DNA from 2 places in the Pseudonocardia nantongensis genome. Region 2 is predicted to be linked to the other one. Evidence: predicted binding sites of a transcription regulator. Region 2 holds the regulator's gene; the other holds the start of a gene.
The links. The regulator LexA, encoded in region 2, represses DNA repair genes until DNA is damaged. The targets are predictions, from matches to a motif close to CGAACACGTGTTCG.

Region 1 (4,654 bases), on a different contig from region 2:
TCGCCGGCCGGGAGGCGGTCCGCGAGGTCGCGATGTTCGGCGGCCGCGCGTTCATGGTTGACGGCGCGATGGTCGTCAGCGCGCTGCGGTCCGGTGACCTGCTCGTCCGGGTCGACCCGGACCGCGGCGACGGGCTCGTCGCGCTCCCCGGCGCGACCCGCGCCGAGATGGGGGCCGGGCGCAGCATGGGGCCGGGGTGGGTGTCCGTGGCCGCGGACGCGATCGCCGACGAGGCCGGGCTCGGCTTCTGGCTCGGCGTCGCCCTGGACCGGCCCCGGGGCGGGTGACCGGCGCGGCTACCGGCGGGCGACGACGAGGGCCGCCAGGCCGGTCGTGACCGGGACCGAGGCGACCAGCCCGATGCTGCCGACCAGCGTCCGGACGATCTCGGTGGCGACGTCCTGGCTGGTCAGCACGTCGCCGAAGTTTCCCGACGACACCGTGAACAGCAGCATCAGCGGGAGCGCGGCGCCGGCGTAGGCGAGCACCAGCGTGTTGACCGCGGAGGCCACGTGGTCGCGGCCGATCCGCATCCCGGCCGCGAACAGGTCCCGGGCTCCGAGCGACGGGTTCGCCGAGCCCACCTCCCAGACGGCGGCGGCCTGGGTGACGGTGACGTCGTCGAGCACGCCCAGGGCGCCGATCACCAGGCCGGCGAGCAGCAGCCCGCGGGCGTCGATCGGGACGCCGCCGAGGGTGCCGATCAGGTTGGTGGTGGTGTCGTCCAGGCCGGTCAGCCGGGCGAAGCCGGAGAACCCGTAGCCCAGGACGCCGATCAGGACCAGCGACGCGAGGGTGCCCAGCACCGCGCACGACGTCCGCGCGGAGAACCCGTGGGTCAGGTACAGCACCGCGAACATGATCAACCCGGAGCCGGTGACGGCGACGGCGAGCGGTGGGTTCCCGGACAGGATCGAGGGCAGCACGAACCACAGCAGCACCGCGAAGCTCAGCACCAGGCCGGCCAGCGCGGCGACCCCGCGCCACCGTCCCAGGAGGACGACGGCCACCGCGAACGCCGCCGCCAGCCAGCCCAGCGCGGGGGCGCGCTGGAAGTCGGTGAGCTGGTAGGAGCCGGCGTCGTCCGGGTCGCCGCCGGACCAGGACAGCGTGACCGGGTCACCGAGGGCGAACCGCGGGCTGGACGGCTCGTTCGGCATCAGCTGCACGATGTCGCGCCCGGCGCGCGGGCCGTCCGTCATGGCGACCGTGACCCCGGTGCAGGCGCCGTCGCCGGAGCCGGGGGAGCAGTCGGCGACCTGCACCGCGCTGACGTCGCCGTGCACCGACTGGACCGGCGGGAGGGCGGGCGTCGGGGCGGCGCCGGGCCACAGCAGTGCGACGCCGGCCAGCGCCGCCAGCGCGCACGGCACCAGCAGCGCCACCAGCAGGTTCCGCACCCGGCGGCCGGCCGGGGTGGCGGGACCGTGGCCGTGGCCGTGGCCGTGTCCCGCTGCGTCCCCGTGTCCCGGCGTGGGGCCGAGGGGCGGGTCCGCCGGTGGGGCGGTGGGCCGTCCGCGAGCGCGTCGGCGGGTGCGGCGCCCGGTCGTGCGGGCGTCGTCGGCGGCGTCGACCCCGCCGGGCTCGTCGGCCGGGGGTGCGCCCGGGCAGTCGCCCCAGCCACCCGGGTGCCCCGGCTCGGCGGCCGGCGGACCGACCTGCCCCGGGGTGGAGTGCCCGACGACGTCCGCGCGGCCCGCCGCGGCCTCGGCCCGGCGGCGGGTGGCCCGGCGGCCGGTCGCGCCCGGCCCGTCCGGGGTGTCGGGCGGGCGTGGGGTGCCGCCGGTGGTCGTCGGGCGCGGCGGGTGCCCGGTGCCCCCGTGCTGCAGGGGAGCGCCTCCCGGGCTCCTACCGTCCGGGGAGCTGTCCGCCCGTGACCGGGAGGTGCCCGCCGGGGACGGTCCCGGCGTGACCGGACCGGTCCGCTCGATCGCTCCCCGGTCGGCGCCCGGCTGCTCCATACCGGTCCGCTCGGCATCCGGCCGCCCGGTGCTCGGCCGCGCCATGCCCGGCCGCTCGTCCCGGGGCGCGGCCGGGGCACGGTGCCCGCCGCCGTCGCGCTCGTCGGCCCGCCGTCGCCCGCCCGGCCGGGCCGGGACCCGGTGTGGAGCGGCACCGGGATCGGCCGGGGCGCGGGGGCGCTCGGGTGGCTGCACCCCGGCATCCTCGCAAGTGATCTCCGCCGCCCGGCGTCCGATCGCCCGGCAGCGACCGTCCGGCGACGACCGGTTGCCCGGCGTTCGAACCTGTGTTCGACTCATTCTCGTGCGATGGAACGGGCAGCAGGTCGGGGCGGACGGTATCGGTGGCGACGCGGCGCTGCCCGGGATGCGCGGGCTGCTGCGCACGGTGCGCACGCCGGAGTTCGCCGGGACGGTCTTCCACGAGGTGGAGGCACGGTCGGCGCTCAACCGGGTGGGGTCGTCGTCGCCGGTGCCCTTCGGCTGGACGGTCAACCCCTACCGGGGGTGTTCGCACGCGTGCACCTACTGCCTGGACGGCGCCACCCCGGTGCTCACCGCGGACGGGCGCTCCCGCCCGATCGCCGAGCTGCGTCCCGGTGACGAGGTGCTCGGGACCGTGCCGGACGGTCCGGGCGGGCGGCGCCGCTGGATCCGGACGCCGGTGCTGGCGCACTGGGCCACCCGCCGGCGCGCGCAGCGGGTCACCCTCGACGACGGCACGGTCCTGACCACGTCCGCCGAGCACCGCTTCCTCACCCCCGGCGGCTGGGCGCACGTCCGGCCCGGCCGCTGCCGGTCGTCCGTGCGGCGCCCGCACCTGCGTCCCGGGACGGCGCTGGTCGGGCCGGGCGCCGCCGCGCGTGAACGTCGCCGCCCGGAGGGCTGGGCCGACGGGTACCTGTGCGGGCTGGTCCGCGCCGACGCCGTCCGCGGCCGGGTCACCGCGGAGCGGTTCCCGTCCGCCTGGGTAGAGCTCGAGGCGCTGGCCCGGGCGCACCACCTGATCACCGCACGGCGATCGGTCCCGATCGGCGGCGGCACCGGGGAGCCGGTGCCGGCACCACCGACCCGGCTGCCGCCCCGGCCGGGGCCGGGGTGGTCGGCCGGGTTCCTCGGCGGGATCCTCGACGCCTGCGGCGAGGTCACCGCGGGCGTGCTGCGGATCGTGCCGGTCGACCCGGGCCTGACCCGGGCCACCGCGGACGCACTGCGCCGGCTCGGGTTCCGGGTCGCCGCGGAGCAGACCGCGCGGGCCGGTGTGCCGGGCGCGCGGGCGCTGCGGCTGCTGGGCGGGGCCCCCGAGCAGCAGCGCCTGGTGGCGACGGCCGATCCGGCCGTGGCCCGGGTCCGGGACGTCGCGGGCGCCCTGGTGGAGGAGCCGCCGGACGGTGCGCCGCGGGTGGTCGACGTGACCGACACCGGCGAGACCCGCCCGATGTACGACATCACCACCGGCACCGGCGACTTCGTCGCGGCCGGGGTGGTCAGCCACAACTGCTTCGCCCGCAACACCCACACCTATCTCGACCTCGACTCCGGGGCGGACTTCGACTCGCAGATCGTGGTGAAGGTGAATGTCGCCCGGGTCCTGGAACGGGAGCTCGCCGCGCCGCGCTGGCGCCGCGAGCACGTCGCGATGGGCACCAACACCGACCCGTACCAGCGGGCCGAGGGCCGGTACCGGCTGATGCCCGGCGTGATCTCGGCGCTGGCCCGCTCCGGGACGCCGTTCTCGATCCTCACCAAGGGCACCGTGCTCACCCGGGACCTGCCGGACCTGGCGGCCGCGAACGCCGACGTCCGGGTCGGGACCGGGGTGTCGATCGCGCTGCTGGACCGGGAGCTGCAGGCCGGGCTCGAGCCCGGGACACCGAGCCCGCGGGCCCGGCTGGAGATGGTCCGCAGGATCACCGATGCCGGGCTGCCCTGCGGGGTGATGGTCGCACCAGTGCTGCCCTGGCTGACCGACTCCGACGAGGCGATGGACGCGCTGCTCGGCGAGATCGCCGCGGCCGGGGCGAGCCGGGCCACCGTGCTGGCCCTGCACCTGCGACCCGGTGCCCGGGAGTGGTTCCTGCAATGGCTCGGCCGCAGCTACCCGGCGCTGGTGCCGCGGTACGAGCGCCTCTACCGGCGCGGTGCCGACGCCGACCGCGGGTACCGTGCGGCGCTGCGCCGCCGGGTCGCCCCGCTACTGGCCCGGCACGGGCTGGACCGGGCGGAACCGGATCCGCGCGACCCGGGGTGGACGCGACAGGACGTCCCGACCGCGGCGGCGCCGGACCCGCGGGAGGGCCAGCTGAGCCTTCTCTGATTACCCGGCGTACCGATGCCAAACCTGGTCGCGGGCGCCGGGGGGCGTGCGGATAGCCTTGTCCGCCGTGATGCGAACCCACCCCGTCGGCACCCTGCGTGCCGAGAACGCCGGCCAGACCGTGACCCTCGCCGGATGGGTGGCTCGCCGCCGCGATCACGGTGGCGTGATCTTCATCGACCTGCGGGACCGATCCGGATCCGCGCAGGTGGTGTTCCGCGAGGGCGAGATGGCCGAGCGTGCGCACCGGCTGCGGGCCGAGTTCTGCATCCAGGTCGTCGGTGAGGTCGTCCGGCGCCCCGAGGGCAACGAGAACCCGGAGCTGTCCACCGGGAGCATCGAGGTCACCGTCACCGGCCTGACCGTGCTCTCCGAG
Region 2 (4,654 bases):
CCGGCAGGTCGGTGGCCGCGCCGCGGGCGGCGTCGGTATCGGCGGCCGCGGCCCCGGTGAGACCAAGATCGAGTTGGACCGCCGGCGGATCCGCGCCCGGATGTCGAAGCTCCGCCGCGAGATCGGCGCCATGCGCCAGGTCCGGCAGACCCAGCGCGGTAACCGCACGCGCAACGAGATCCCCTCGGTCGCGATCGTCGGCTACACCAACGCCGGCAAGTCCAGCCTGCTCAACCAGCTCACCGACGCGGGGGTGCTGGTCGAGGACGCGCTGTTCGCCACCCTGGACCCGACCACTCGCAAGGCCGAGACCGCGGACGGTCGGGCCTACACCCTCACAGACACCGTCGGGTTCGTCCGGCACCTGCCGCACCAGCTGGTCGAGGCCTTCCGCTCGACGTTGGAGGAGGCGGGCCGGGCCGACCTGCTGGTGCACGTCGTGGACGGCTCCGACCCGCTGCCCGACGACCAGATCGCCGCGGTCCGCGAGGTGCTGGTGGAGGTCGGCGAGGAGCAGGGCGGGGCCATGCCCACCGAACTTCTCGTGATCAACAAGACGGACACGGCCGGGGACCTCGCGCTGGCCCGGCAGCGGCATGCCCACCCGGAGGCGGTGTTCGTCTCGGCGCACCGCGGTGACGGCATCGCGAAGCTCCGCGAGCGGATCGCCGGGTTGCTGCCGCGTCCGGAGTACGAGGTCGAGCTGCTGCTGCCCTACACCCAGGGCGGGCTCGTCGCACGGGTGCACGACGAGGGCGAGGTGCTCGCCGAGGAGCACACCGGCGACGGCACCCGGCTGCGGGCCCGGGTCGGCCCGGAGCTGGGCACCGCGGTGCAGCCCTTCGCGGTCGCCGGGGGGCCGGCGAGCACCGGGCCGGCCGCCGGCACCGTCGACGGCGACCTGCCGGCTCCCGCCGTCGGCCCCGGGCGCTGAGCCGCCGGAGCCACCCGGGAAGTCGGCGCGGGGTCCGGCCGGCCCGCGCGGCGAGAACCGGGACCGTCCTCGCCGCCGCGGCAGCGCTCGTGTCCCTCGGGGTGCCCGCGGCCTCGGCTGGGTCGGCGGCGCCCGGGGCCGCGCCCCGGCCGGCCTGCACGGTCGAGGACCCGCGGGTCGCGGAGCTGTCCGGGCTGGTCGCGGCCGGCCCGGCCGGCGCGCCCGCATCCGGGTACCACGCGGTCGTCGACGGCGACGGGCCCGCGCGGGTGTACACGCTCGACCCCGGGACCTGTGCGGTCACCGGGGTGCGGGAGGCGCAGGCCGGGGTCACCGACGTCGAGGATCTCGGGACCACCCCGGACGGCACGCTGTGGCTGGCCGACATCGGCGACAACCCTGCGCAACGGGACACGGTGCGGCTGGTGGTGGTGCCGCCGTCGGGCCCGGCACGGGTGCACGAACTCACCTACCCGGACGGCCCGCGTGACGCCGAGGCGATCCTGGTCTCCGACGACGGCGTCCCGCTGATCGTCGACAAGACCACCGGGGCGGCCGGGGTGTACCGTCCCGCCACCCCGCTGGACGGCGCGCCCGGCCCGGTCCCGATGACGCGGGTCGCGGACGTGGTGCTGCCCTGGTCGGGCACCAGTGGGGGGCCGCTCGGCCCGTCCGGGTCCCGCACCGTCACCGGTGCTGCGGTCGGTCCGGCCGGCAGCCCGGACCGGGTCGCCGCACTGCGGACCTACACCGATGCCTGGCTCTTCCGGCTGCCGGCCGGTGCGCCCGCCGATGCGGATGCGCTGGTGACGGCGCTGCGCGGGTCCCCGCTGCCGGTGCCGCTGCCGGACGAGCCGCAGGGGGAGGCGGTGGCGCTGGACGGGCAGGGAACCCTGCACTCCGGCAGCGAGACACGCGGTCTCACTCCGGCGGCGATCCGGGTGGTGCCGGGGGCCGCGGCCGCGGCGACCGCTCCGGCGGCCCCGGTCGTCGGCCAGCCGATGGTTGCGCCGCGGGTGGGCACCGTGCCGGACTGGCTGCCCGCCGCGGCCGGGAGCGCGGTCGTCGTGGTGCTGCTGCTGGCCGGTGCCGGGGCGATGGTGCTGCACGGTCGCCGTCGGCGCCGGGGCTGATCGGTCCGCCGCGACGGCACCGTCGGCGCTGGGGCGCCGACGGACGCCCGCCCGGTCTCAGAGGCGGCGCAGGACCGCCACCACACGACCGAGGATCGACGCGTCGTCACCCGGGATGGGCTGGTAGGCCTCGTTCGCCGGCATCAGCCAGATGTGCCCGTCCTTGCGGCGCAGCGTCTTGACCGTGGCCTCGCCGTCGATCATCGCGGCGACCACCTCGCCCTGCTCGGCGACCGGCTGCTGGCGCACGACGACCCAGTCGCCGTCGGTGATCGCGGCGTCGACCATCGAGTCGCCCTTGACGTTGAGCAGGAACAGCGTCCCCTCGCCGACGATCTCCCGGGGCAGCGGGAACACGTCCTGCACCGCTTCCTCGGCCAGGATCGGCCCGCCCGCGGCAATGTCGCCGATGAGCGGGACGAACGCCGGCGCGGGGCGTTCCGAGCGGACCGCCTCGGTGTCTGCATCGGTGCCGTCGCCGGCCGCCGCGGTCTCCGGGCTGCGCACGTCCACCGCCCGGGTGCGGTTCGGGTCCCGCCGCAGGAAGCCCTTGCGTTCCAGGGTCCGCAGCTGGTGGTGCACTGACGACGTGGAGGTCAGTCCGACCGCGTCGCCGATCTCGCGCACGCTCGGCGGGTAGCCGTACCGGTCGACCCAGTCCCGGATCACGGACAGGACCTTGCGCTGCCGGGGGGTCAGCCCGCGGGTGTCGCCGGGTTCGGGGAACTCCCGCACCTGCGCGGAGCCCGGGCTGGCGGGCGCTGCACCCCTGGACTCGCCGCTCGCGGACGCGTCTGCTGACTCGTCGGCTCCCATTGCTTTCGCCTCCTCTGGTGTACCGGCTCGAACAGTAGCCGCCACCGGGCAATTCGCCAAACATGCGTTCGAACGACACGCCGGTGTGTCGTGGCTTCCGTCGGCGTCCGGTGGTACAACATCGCACGAGCGTTCGATCGAACAACAGTGCGATCACGTGTGGCTGACCGGCACCGACGGTCAGCACGCGGGGGAGAGGTGGCGATCGTGGTGACGACGATGACGACAACGGCACTCAGGGCATCGGCGAGGACTGCCGTGCCGGTGAGGTCTGTGGTGCCGGTGAGGTCTGCGGTGCCGGTGGAGGCTGCGGTGCCGGTGGAGGCTGCGGTCCCGGTGGGGCCTGGGGCGCCCGTGGAGGCTGCGGTCCCGGTGGGGGCAGCGGTGCCCGCAAGGACTGCGGCGCCGGCGGAGGCGGCGGCGCCGGGGAGACCGCGTGGTGCGGTGCCGCCTCCTGTCCGGTCGCGGGGGCGTGCGATGTGTCCGCAGACGTTGCCGGACCGTGCCCGGACCGAATCGGCGTCCCCGGGACGGGGTGGTCCGGCGCCCCTGGGCGGCACGGTGCGGGCTGCCGGGGTGCTGCTCGCCTCCGCCGCGGCCGTGGTCGGGCTCGGCGTGCTCGCCGAGCTGTCGGCGGCCGTACAGGCGCCGGCGAGCGCGCCCACGTCGGTGTCCGCTCCGGTCTCGGTGCAGCACTCGGCGCCGCGCTGACGATCACGGGTTCCGGTCGCGATCCGATTCTGTCGGTGGCCGGTGCTACACAGCTCGCACGCCCGTTCGACGGCCCCGGGGAAGGGTCGCCGGAGGGTGCGCAGGATATGCGGCCGGCTGTGGCCGGGCGTCGAGTGCGATCGGCGCGTGCGTCCCGGTGAGCCGGGGCGGGCGTCCCGGAGGCAGGAGGAGTCATGCCAGAGCTCGAGGTGCGGGAGCAGGTCCGGCGGGTGGCGCGTCCGGCGGCGCGCCGGCCATGGGCGGCGCCGTGTACCGGTCCGCGGCGCCCCCGGTCGGCGGTGCCGGCGCCGCGCACCGTGCGGCCGCTGGACCGGCGCTGCGTGGCACCGCCCCGTGTCCGCCGGAGCGTGGCGCGTGCCGGCAGCCGCATCGACCGGCTGCTGGCCCCGATGGCGGTGGTGCTGGCGTCGGCGACCGTCGTCGTGCTGCTCGGCCTGCTCGGCAATGTGGCGGCCGGTTGGAACGGCGCGCCCGCGGCCGCGCCGACCGGACCTGGGGGGTCCGCGGTCGAGGCGACGTTCGTCCGTTGAGTTCGGAGCGGGCCGCCACGTCCGTGTGCCAGTAGTTCTCGGGCCCGGCCGGCATCGTAGGGCGCTCGGACGATCCATCGGGTGGCCGGCGCGACTGTGGCGGACGGATCCACGTTGCGCGCTCCGCGTTCGCGGGCGTCCTCGATGATCACGGGAGCGATCGAGTTTCGTGGCGGGTGGACGGCGTCAGTCCCCTCCAGCCGGTGCGAAGCGCCTTCCCCGTTCGACACGCCGCGTCGAGAGTCATCAACGTCCTGGCCAGGGATCTAGAACGGTGGCGGATCGCCATCCGGCTTCGGCGGTGGTTTCGGCGCGGGCGACCGGGGTGGGTCCGTGACCGGTCGTTTCAGCATCGGCGAGTCGTGGCGGCGCAGCCGCTGGTCCACGTCGGCGGCGGTCTCCTCGCTCGGGTGCTCGGCAGGTTCGGGACGGGGGTCGGGGTCGGGGAGATCGGGGCGTACCGGTTCTCCTCGGGTCCAGTAGGTGCGTCCGAGTGGGCTGGTCCAGCG

Region 1: ACLFMI_RS01495 (intein-containing Rv2578c family radical SAM protein) is a predicted target of LexA. The motif match lies at 2,242-2,255, and genes of this name have one in related genera.

The regions. Positions count from the first base shown of each region.
Region 1 is NZ_JBKGXT010000001.1:338,647-343,300, forward strand. It holds gene ACLFMI_RS01485 (TfoX/Sxy family protein) at 1-287, shown strand, start outside; gene ACLFMI_RS01490 (YibE/F family protein) at 297-2,156, opposite strand; gene ACLFMI_RS01495 (intein-containing Rv2578c family radical SAM protein) at 2,266-4,278, shown strand; gene aspS (aspartate--tRNA ligase) at 4,346-4,654, shown strand, end outside.
Region 2 is NZ_JBKGXT010000013.1:65,261-69,914, forward strand. It holds gene hflX (GTPase HflX) at 1-934, shown strand, start outside; gene ACLFMI_RS15530 (hypothetical protein) at 1,024-2,067, shown strand; gene lexA (transcriptional repressor LexA) at 2,125-2,883, opposite strand; gene ACLFMI_RS15540 (hypothetical protein) at 3,445-3,594, shown strand; gene ACLFMI_RS15545 (hypothetical protein) at 3,789-4,145, shown strand; gene ACLFMI_RS15550 (HNH endonuclease signature motif containing protein) at 4,412-4,654, opposite strand, start outside.